One region of the Klebsiella quasivariicola genome, then DNA from elsewhere that is predicted to be linked to it. Evidence: riboswitches for the same ligand, from Rfam matches in the RefSeq annotation. Region 1 holds a riboswitch; each other region holds the start of a gene.
What was found. Region 1 has a riboswitch for thiamine pyrophosphate ahead of thiC (phosphomethylpyrimidine synthase ThiC). Riboswitches for the same ligand answer to the same signal wherever they lie in the genome.
Positions count from the first base shown of each region.

Region 2: another riboswitch for thiamine pyrophosphate. It lies ahead of thiM (hydroxyethylthiazole kinase); the one in region 1 lies ahead of thiC (phosphomethylpyrimidine synthase ThiC).
Region 3: another riboswitch for thiamine pyrophosphate. It lies ahead of tenA (thiaminase II); the one in region 1 lies ahead of thiC (phosphomethylpyrimidine synthase ThiC).

Region 1 covers NZ_CP022823.1:5,242,596-5,246,015, reverse strand. Annotated here, with positions in the region: gene thiC (phosphomethylpyrimidine synthase ThiC) at 1-1,287, opposite strand, end outside; TPP riboswitch at 1,374-1,498, opposite strand; gene B8P98_RS26355 (Rsd/AlgQ family anti-sigma factor) at 1,551-2,048, opposite strand; gene nudC (NAD(+) diphosphatase) at 2,143-2,916, shown strand; gene hemE (uroporphyrinogen decarboxylase) at 2,957-3,420, shown strand, end outside.
Region 2 covers NZ_CP022823.1:1,805,684-1,809,103, forward strand. Annotated here, with positions in the region: gene B8P98_RS09135 (alkyl/aryl-sulfatase) at 1-914, opposite strand, end outside; TPP riboswitch at 1,145-1,242, shown strand; gene thiM (hydroxyethylthiazole kinase) at 1,277-2,050, shown strand; gene thiD (bifunctional hydroxymethylpyrimidine kinase/phosphomethylpyrimidine kinase) at 2,047-2,847, shown strand; gene fbaB (class I fructose-bisphosphate aldolase) at 2,995-3,420, shown strand, end outside.
Region 3 covers NZ_CP022823.1:2,720,205-2,723,624, forward strand. Annotated here, with positions in the region: gene B8P98_RS13560 (ABC transporter permease) at 1-15, opposite strand, end outside; gene B8P98_RS13565 (ABC transporter ATP-binding protein) at 12-740, opposite strand; gene tenA (thiaminase II) at 737-1,432, opposite strand; TPP riboswitch at 1,501-1,602, opposite strand; gene B8P98_RS13580 (porin family protein) at 2,122-3,066, shown strand; gene B8P98_RS13585 (DUF4056 domain-containing protein) at 3,132-3,420, shown strand, end outside.

The sequences.
Region 1 (3,420 bases):
CTGCACGTCATATTCCCAGGCGATTTTCGTCAGTTCGCCGAGGGTATGCAGCTCGGCGAACTGCGCCTCGTCGTTGGCATCCTGAATCGAGCCGGGGCGCAGGCCATCGCCGAGGGACAGCGACACGTCATAGGCGGCGCAGATTTCACAGATTTCGCGGAAGTGCTGGTAGAGGAAGTTTTCCTGATGATGCGACAGGCACCACTTGGCCATGATGGAACCGCCGCGCGAGACGATCCCGGTCAGCCGCTTCGCGGTCATCGGCACGTAACGCAGCAGCACCCCGGCATGAATCGTGAAGTAGTCGACGCCCTGTTCGGCCTGTTCCAGCAGGGTATCGCGGAAGGCTTCCCAGGTCAGGTTCTCGGCAATGCCGTTGACCTTCTCCAGCGCCTGGTAAATCGGGACGGTACCAATCGGCACCGGGCTGTTGCGCAGGATCCATTCGCGGGTCTCGTGGATATAGCGGCCGGTGGAGAGGTCCATTACCGTGTCGGCGCCCCAGCGGGTTGACCAGACCAGCTTCTCGACCTCTTCTTCGATGGAAGAGGTCACCGCCGAGTTGCCGATATTGGCATTCACTTTCACCAGGAAGTTGCGACCGATAATCATCGGCTCGGATTCCGGGTGGTTGATATTGGCCGGGATGATGGCTCGCCCGGCAGCGACTTCATCGCGGACGAACTCGGCGGTAATGTTGTCCGGCAGGCGGGCGCCAAAGCTTTCTCCGGCATGCTGCTGGCGCAGCACCTCGCTGCGGATACGCTCGCGGCCCATGTTTTCGCGAATGGCGATGAATTCCATCTCCGGGGTGACGATCCCCTGGCGGGCATAGTGTAGTTGCGTCACGCATTTGCCAGCGACGGCGCGTTTAGGCGTCAGCAGGCCGCCGAAGCGCAGTTCATCAAGGCCATCGTCGGCCAGCCGCGCTTTGGTATAGGCCGAGCTGCGTTCGCTGAGCGGCGCGCAGTCGTTACGCGCGTCGATCCACGGTTGGCGTAGTTTTGCCAGTCCCTGGCGGACATCAATGTTGATCTCCGGGTCGCCATAAGGGCCGGAGGTGTCGTACACCGGTATCGGTTCATTGGCTTCGTACCGGGGATTATCTTTATCGCCGCCGATGAGCGTCGGGCTGAGCTGGATTTCACGCATCGGGACGCGGATATCAGCCTGTGAGCCTTGAATGTAGATGCGGCGCGAATTGGGAAAAGCGGTACCTGCCAGCGTATCAATGAATCGCTGCGCGTGCTCGCGTTGTTCCCGACGGGTGAGTTTGGTAGTAGACATAGCGCATTCCAGTTAAAAAAGGAGATGGCTTGTCAGACGACGGATGGAGTAACAGATGCGACCAGCCCGGAACGGGCAGGTGCGACCAGCAGTTTACTCTTGTTCCCTTCGCAGGTATTAGCCTGATCAGGTTCCGCGGATCCCGAATAAACGGTCTCAGCCTTTTCCACTTCAGCTTTCGTGTGGAAAATAGGCACTCCGACAAGATGAAATCCCTCCGCAGAGGGATAATGTACGTAAATTACTCGTTAACGGTTCACAACTCAAGCGGTCGGCGCAATATTATCGCGCACGTCATTGCTCAGATTATGGGCGACGGCGAGGGCGATGAGTTTATCTTCCAGCGCGAAACGCGCCTCCAGCGATTCGCCGATATCCGACAACGCCTGCTGAAATTCAAGGTAGTTATCGTGATCGATAGCGTTTTCGAGGCAGGTATCGTAGTAGTCCATCATCTGCTGGGTATTGGCTTCCAGCTGTGGGTAAAGCCGGTTGGCGGCTAAAAGTGGGGTATCGCCTTCCATTTCGCCAATAATGCGTTCATAAATACTAAAATGACCGGATGAGAGGTAATCCACCAAACTTTGGCAAAAGTCATCCAGCGCCTTTTCGTTTAGCCGCATAAATGACTCTTTGCCCGGTTTCAGGCCAACCAGATTGTAGTAAGCCACGAGCAGATGCTTACGCACTTGTAGCCAGCGATCGACCAGTTCATTACTACCGCCAACGCGCTCCGTCAGGTTTTCCAGCTGGTTTAGCATGATTGACTCCGCTAGTTTTGATTTAAAATCTGCTCACCAAAATGTAAATATAATGTTAACAACATGCCAGTGAAGCAAAGGTAGTGCAATAGATATGGATCGTATTATTGAAAAATTAGATCGCGGCTGGTGGGTTGTCAGTCACGAACAAAAATTATGGTTGCCTGGTGGAGAATTACCACATGGCGAAGCGGTTAATTTCGATCTTGTCGGCCAGCATGCGCTGCATATTGGCGAGTGGCAGGGCGAGTCCGTGTGGATGGTGCGTCAGGATCGCCGTCATGACATGGGATCGTTGCGCCAAGTGCTGGATCAGGATCCGGGCCTTTTCCAGCTGGCAGGTCGGGGGATCCAGCTCGCCGAATTTTATCGATCGCATAAATTTTGCGGCTACTGCGGCCATCCGATGCATGCCAGCAAAAGCGAATGGGCGATGCTGTGCAGCCACTGCCGTGAACGCTACTACCCGCAAATTGCCCCCTGCATTATCGTCGCTATCCGTCGCGACGATTCGATCCTGCTGGCGCAGCACACCCGACATCGCAACGGGATACACACCGTGCTGGCCGGGTTTGTTGAGGTTGGCGAAACTCTTGAGCAGGCGGTGGCCCGCGAGGTGATGGAGGAGAGCGGTATCCGGGTGAAAAACCTGCGCTACGTGACCTCGCAACCGTGGCCTTTCCCGCAGTCGCTGATGACCGCCTTTATGGCGGATTACGCAGATGGCGATATCGTGGTCGACAAAAAAGAGTTACTGACCGCGGACTGGTATCGCTATGACGATCTACCGCTTCTGCCACCGCCGGGGACGGTGGCGCGCCGGCTTATCGAAGATACCGTCGCGATGTGTCGGGCAGAGTTCGAGTGACATGTTACACTGGGCGTATCAACGCTAAAGGAATGTAAAAATGACCGAACTGAAGAACGATCGTTACCTGCGCGCGCTGCTGCGTCAGCCGGTTGATGTCACCCCGGTGTGGATGATGCGCCAGGCGGGCCGCTATTTACCGGAGTACAAAGCCACCCGTGCGCAAGCGGGCGACTTTATGTCGCTGTGTAAAAATGCCGAGCTGGCCTGCGAAGTGACGCTCCAGCCGCTGCACCGTTACCCGCTGGACGCGGCGATCCTCTTTTCGGACATCCTGACCATCCCGGACGCCATGGGCCTGGGGCTGTACTTTGAGGCAGGCGAAGGTCCGCGCTTCACCTCGCCGGTAAAAAGCAAAGCCGACGTCGACAAGCTGCCGATCCCGGATCCGGAGCAGGAACTGGGCTATGTCATGAACGCTGTGCGCACCATTCGCCGCGAACTGAAAGGCGAAGTGCCGCTGATTGGTTTTTCCGGCAGTCCGTGGACGCTGGCGACCTACAT
Region 2 (3,420 bases), 2.1 Mb from region 1:
GCGGATTCGATCAGTTTCTTCTCTTCGATATACCACAGCATTTCTGACGGTGCTTCGGAGCCCGGCGCCAGCATAAAGTCGTAGGTCAGGCCGTCGATGACTTCTTTCTGGCCGTCCTTGTCAATAATGTTGGTTGGCGCAATCAGGGTGACGGTACCCGCAGAGGTAGTGGTGCCCAGACCGGCGCCCACCTGGCCTTTGGCGTCGGGTTTCAGCAGGTTGCCGTACATATAGCTGGCGCGGCGGCTCATGACGTTCCCGGCCATGATATTTTCCGCCACGGCGGCTTCCATAAAGCCGGACGGCGCGTAGATTTTCACGTTGCCCGCTTTGACGTCGGCTTCATCAACCACGCCGCGCACGCCGCCGTAGTGGTCAACGTGGCTGTGGGTGTAGATCACCGCGACGACCGGTTTTTTGCCGCGGTTTTGGTAGTAGAGATCCATCCCAACTTTGGCGGTTTCTGCCGAGACCAGCGGGTCAACGACGGTGAGCCCCTCTTTGCCCTCTATGATCGTCATATTGGAGAGATCGAGGTTGCGGATCTGGTAGACCCCATCGGTCACTTCAAATAGGCCGCTGATGTTGATCAGCTGCGACTGCCGCCACAGGCTCGGGTTCACTGTCTCCGGCGCTTTTTCCCCTTCTTTGATGAAGGCATACTGACCCGGATCCCAGATGATATTGCCTTGTTCGCCTTTAATGACCTCCGGCGGCAGGGCGGCAATAAAGCCTTTATGCGCATTGGTGAAATCGGTGTTATCGGAGAAGGGGAGTTGATTGTAGAGGGCATCGTTCGCTTTTTTGGTCGCTTCGGTCGCCTCTTTGGCTGACGTATCCGCCCAGGCGGCGAAAGCGAGACTATTTAACAAACCCGCTAACGCTAACCCTTTAACTATCGGGGTCAATTTCATTGGAATCCTCATTAATGGCATGGTTCGTTCGGTTTAACCGATATAACGCAGGTGACTGTTTGTTACAGATTTTTTAAATATAACTATGCATTAACAAACATCCATTTTTGTTTACAAAAAAAGTGAGCTTTACTCCTTATGTAGTACGGCTACAGAAGGGAAAAGAAATCAGGTTGGCTTGTGTTACCGCGCCACATTTCGTACCCTGCTGACTGAAAATGTTGTACCGCTTTTATGACTCGGGGTGCCCTTCTTCGTTGAAGGCTGAGAAATACCCGTACCACCTGATCTGGATAATGCCAGCGTAGGGAAGTCAGAGACCGCAGGGTCATTGCTTCCCCCTCGTCTGGCGGGAGCAAACCATGCCTGAATTGCTGAATCCTGCGTCTGTCGCGCACCTGCGCCATCTGCTGCGCGCCCATTCCCCCCTTGTGCACTGCATGACTAATGACGTGGTGCAGACCTTTACCGCCAATGTCCTGCTGGCCGTCGGCGCCTCGCCGGCGATGGTGATCGATCCCCGCGAAGCGGCGCAGTTTGCCGCTATCGCCGATGCGCTGTTAATTAACGTCGGTACCCTGACCGAAGATCGCGCGGTGGCGATGCGCGCCGCGGTGGAACGCGCCCGCCAGGCCGGCAAGCCCTGGACGCTGGATCCGGTGGCCGTCGGTGCCTTGACCGTGCGCACGGCCTTTTGTCACGAGCTGCTGGCCCTGCAGCCGGCGGCCATTCGGGGCAATGCCTCTGAAATTCTGGCACTGGCCGGGATGAGCGCCGGTGGGCGCGGGGTGGATACCACCGATACGGCCGCCGCGGCGCTGCCGGCGGCCCAGGCGCTGGCCCGCCAGTTGACCACCATTGTGGCGGTTACCGGCGAGGTGGATTACGTCACCGACGGCGAACGGGTGCTTAGCGTGGCGGGAGGCGATGCGCTGATGACCCGGGTGGTGGGCACCGGCTGCGCGCTGTCGGCGGCGGTGGCGGCAAGCACGGCGCTGCCGGGAGACCAGCTGGAAAATGTAGCCGCTGCCTGCGGGCTGATGAAGCAGGCCGGGGAGATCGCCGCCCGCCAGGGAGGCCCTGGCAGCTTTATTCCGGCGTTTCTCGACGCGCTGTATCAGGAGGTGCAGGGATGAAACGTATCAACGCCCTGACTATTGCCGGCACCGATCCCAGCGGCGGGGCCGGTATCCAGGCCGATCTGAAAACCTTCTCCGCGCTGGGCGCCTACGGCTGCTCGGTGATCACCGCCCTGGTGGCGCAGAATACCCGCGGCGTGCAGTCGGTCTATCGCATCGAACCAGATTTTGTGGCGGCGCAGCTCGATTCGGTGTTCAGCGATGTGCGTATCGATACCACCAAAATCGGCATGCTGGCGGAGACCGATATTGTGGAAGCTGTGGCCGAGCGGCTGGCGCGCTACCGGGTGGCCAACGTGGTGCTGGATACGGTGATGCTGGCGAAAAGCGGCGATCCGCTGCTGTCGGCCTCGGCGGTGGAGACCCTGCGTCAACGATTGCTGCCGCAGGTGTCACTGATCACGCCGAATCTGCCGGAAGCGGCCGCGCTACTCGATGCCCCCCATGCGCGCAACGAGCGCGAGATGCTGGAGCAGGGGCGGGCGCTGCTGGCGCTGGGCTGTGGCGCAGTATTGATGAAGGGCGGCCATCTCGACGATGCCGAAAGCCCGGACTGGCTCTTCACCCGTGAAGGGGAACAGCGGTTTACCACGCCGCGGGTACAGACTAAAAATACCCACGGCACCGGCTGCACGCTCTCTGCGGCGCTGGCGGCGCTTCGCCCGCGTCATGCGGACTGGGCGGCCACCGTCGCCGAGGCGAAGGCCTGGCTGTCGGCGGCCCTGGCGCAGGCCGACTCTCTGGAGGTGGGCCACGGCATTGGGCCAGTGCACCATTTCCACGCCTGGTGGTAAATGGCAGCGCAACGGGACAGCAGAATCTCCTGAAAAAATGGCCCCCCGGCTGGAAAATAGGCTAAGTCGGTACCAGGCTTAACCTGCCCAAAAAAATTGGGTTGGGATAATGCATGCCGGCTTCGGCCGGCCTTACGGGAGATTGCTATGACTGATATTGCGCAGTTGCTTGGCAAAGATGCCGACAGCCTTTTACAGCACCGTTGTATAACCATTCCTGCCGACCAGCTGTATCTGCCGGGCGCAGATTATGTTGATCGGGTGATGGTGGATAACAACCGACCACCGGCGGTGCTGCGGAATATGCAGACTCTATACAATACTGGACGCCTGGGGGGGACCGGCTACCTTTCCATTCTGCCGGTCGACCAGGGCGTAGAGCACTCGGCGGGCGCCTCCTTCGCCGCCAACCCGCTGTACTTTGATCCGAAAAATATCGTCGAGCTGGCCATTGAGGCCGGCTGTAACTGCGTGGCGTCGACCTACGGCGTTCTTGCCTCCGTGTCGCGCCGATATGCGCACCGCATCCCTTTTCTGGTGAAGCTCAACCATAACGAAACGCTGAGCTACCCT
Region 3 (3,420 bases), 2.5 Mb from region 1:
GAGACGTCCGTTCATGGATGCGCCCTCATCAGCTGCTGCAGCAATGCCGCCTGGGCGACCAACAGGTCGGGGGCATCCGGTGCGCGCGGAGGCGTGCCGGCGAGGTGATGGCTGTCATCGATGTCGCCGTCTGCCGTCGACAGCACCAGCAGGCGGTGGCTTAGCCGGCAGGCTTCCAGCGGATCGTGGGTGATCAGCACCACCGTGCGCCCCGTCAGCAGAGTGGCCGCCAGGGTCTGAATGCGCGTGCGGGTGAGGGTGTCCAGCGCCGAGAAAGGCTCATCCATCAGCACGATGGGGCGATCCTCATACAGGGTGCGGGCCAGCGCGGCGCGCTGACGCATACCGCCGGAGAGGGTTGCCGGCCGGGCGTCGGCGCAGGGGGTGAGTTCCACCTGCTCAAGCAGGGTGGCGACCCGGTTGTGGTCCACTTTTTCCCCCCGCAGCCGTGCGCCGAGGGCGACATTCTCCCGGACGCTCAGCCAGGGATAGAGCAGATCTTTCTGCCCCATCCACGCCAGACGGCCCTGAATCGGCTGCCCATCGCTGGCGACCACTTCTCCGCCGGTGGCGGGCGCCAGACCGGCAATTATCCGCAGCAGGCTGGTTTTGCCGGCCCCGCTGGCGCCGAGCAGCGACACCCACTGGCCCCCGGGAAGCGTCAACGACAGGTTATCGAACAGCTGCCGATCGCCGAAGCGCAGGCTCAGGCCGCGGATCTCGATACCCGGCGCCGTCACGCCCGGGCCTCCGCCGCCGCGTTCAGGCCCATCTGCCAGAACTGTGCTTCAAGCCGGGTCGCGGTGGTGAAGATCTCGCTCAGCTCAGTGAGACGGGCCTCGCTCCCGCGCTGCTGCCACACGGTTTCCAGCAGCGCCAGCGCGGCGCTAACGCCCTGCAGATAATCTTCATCACCATAGTTGCGGATCCATGAGGCGTAGGGGTTATCGGTTAACCGGGTGGTAGGGTGACGCAGCAGGCCGAGGCCGATTTCCGCATAGCCCGCCACGCAGGGCATCAGGGCGACCAGCAGATCCAGGGCGTCGCCTGAATGGCCAACGTCCAGCACGTAGCGGGTGTAGTTGACGGTTTCCGGCGCTTCAGGCTGGGCAGCCATCTCCTGCTCGCTGATGCCCCACTGGGCGCAGTAGCCGACGTGCAGCGGCAGTTCATTGAGGATGGCGTTCATTGAGGCGGCCGCGGCCCGCATCTCCGGCAGCGTGCGCAGTTTACTCACCAGCAGCGCGTAGCTGCGGGCAAAGTGGATCAGAAACAGATAATCCTGAGTCAGATAGCGACGAAACGCGCTCTCCGCCAGAGTGCCGTCAGCAAGCTGCTGGACGAAAGGATGCGCCACATAGTGCTGCCAGTCAGCGGCGGCAAGCTGGCGTAAACGGCCATACAGGCCATGGCTAAACGCGGGAACAATCACAGGACCTCCAGTCATTCAGGGGAGATCCGGGCGTGCAGGGGTGTGAACAGGCAATGGCGGTAATGCTGGCAAAATTGCCGACCCGTCCCTTCGCTGGCATGACCCAGATCAGGTTCAAAGGGTTCGGCTTACGCCATCTCAGCCCTCACGGGACACCCCTCGGTAGCGCTATGTTATACGACATTCACCTTCTGAATACAATCACCGCGCCGGGCGGCAAAGCAAACGCGGTTTTCTGTGATGGCCAGCACTTTTTCGTTTAAAAATAGCTGAAAAACAGGCAGCTACGCGTTGGTGGGTTTTATCTGCTTACGTTATATTTTCATTATCCTGTTGCGTTAATCCTGTTCGCCACGCATGTCGTGCGCGCCCCACAGCCCCGGAGTGAGCATGAAATTCCCGCTGTCCCCGCTGGCGCTGATTTTCCTGCTCTGTGCGCCTGGGATGTCGCCGATCGCTTCGATGCGCAAGATGGCATGTTCGATATCCCCATCTGATGCCGATGGCCTGTCCCTGTCTCGCGCTATCGCTATCAGAGGGACTGCGCGGCCACGGCGCAAACCTCGCGCTGAGTCCTGCAGGAATTTGTGGGGGCGAAGACGACGGATACACAATGGGAGCAGCCAGCGGTGGCGCAGGCGGTCTGTTTCAATATCGGCTCGGGTTTCTAACGATAGATGAGAATAACAATGAGAGCATCCGGAGCGGTGTTGACGCTGCTGTTGGCGACCTGTGGCGCGTCGGCCGCGGAACCCGACGAGAACGACAGCTATTTTCCGATCTGGGGCGATGAGGCGCGCGCCAGGGGGTACTCGATTCCGTTACCCTACGGCGTCAACCTCAGCTATATGAATATCCGTCAGGATATCATGGTCGACAGTATTACCTTTTCCGGGCTTAAGCTCGGTAACCATCCTATCCCCAGCGATATGTTCGCCATCGATGCTGGACATACCCGTGAGAAGAGCAAAACGGAAAACCTGCGTCTCGACATGTGGGTCTTTCCGTTTCTCAACGTTTACGGGCTGGTGGGGCATACCCGCGGATCGTCCGTCTCTCAGGTCTCTGTGGATTCGGATCCCTCGCAGTTTCGTGGCCTGGACCGGGCGATCGCCGGCGCGGTTCATCAGCTTTATCAGAGTGGAAAACTGCAGAATATTGATTTTACGCTTGATTTCAAAGGAACCACCTGGGGAACCGGCTTTACGCTCGCCGGGGGATACGGCAACTGGTTCGGGTTAGTAGACACTAACTACACCCGTACCGATTTCGATATTCTCGACGGCAGCATCTCGGCGGTCACCGTCTCGCCGCGCGTCGGCTACCGCTTCAGTTTTCAGGGGATCGACGGGCCGTCCCACCTCAGCCTGTGGGTCGGGAGCATGTATCAGGACGTGCAGCAGGAGTTTAAAGGCGATCTGGCCGACCTGCATATGCCGCCAGAGCTTCAGCCCCTGATTGCCGCAGTCAACAAAGACGGCGAGGGGAAATTCGACGTCAAGCAGAAGCTAACCTCACCCTGGAATATGCTGATTGGCGCCCAGTATGAAGTCACCAAAAACTTTAACGTGCTGACTGAATTTGGTTTTAACGAGCGCAATAGCTTCTTTGTCTCCGGTGAATACCGTTTTTAACTAAAACTGCTGGCGCCATCTGCCGGTAAGATGCGCGCTCTTTTGTTGTTGTGGAGAGGCTGTTGATGCGTAAAGCCTTATGGCTGTTGTTTGCACTGTCGCTGCCGGCGCTGGCGCAGGATCCGGTGCTGCCCGCTGTGACGGCGATCCATCCGGTGCCCACCCTGGGTGAGCTGCCGCCGCCGGAGTCGCTGCGACCGTGCTGCGCTTTTGGTTACGACCTGCACGTGCGCGCGGTGGGCATCCCGATCCCGGTATACCAGATTGGCAATGTGCTGACCCTGGATACGCTGGGCAAGCACCATTACAACGACAGCGCGTTCGGGGCGGTGAAAAACCTGCTCGGGCTCAGCG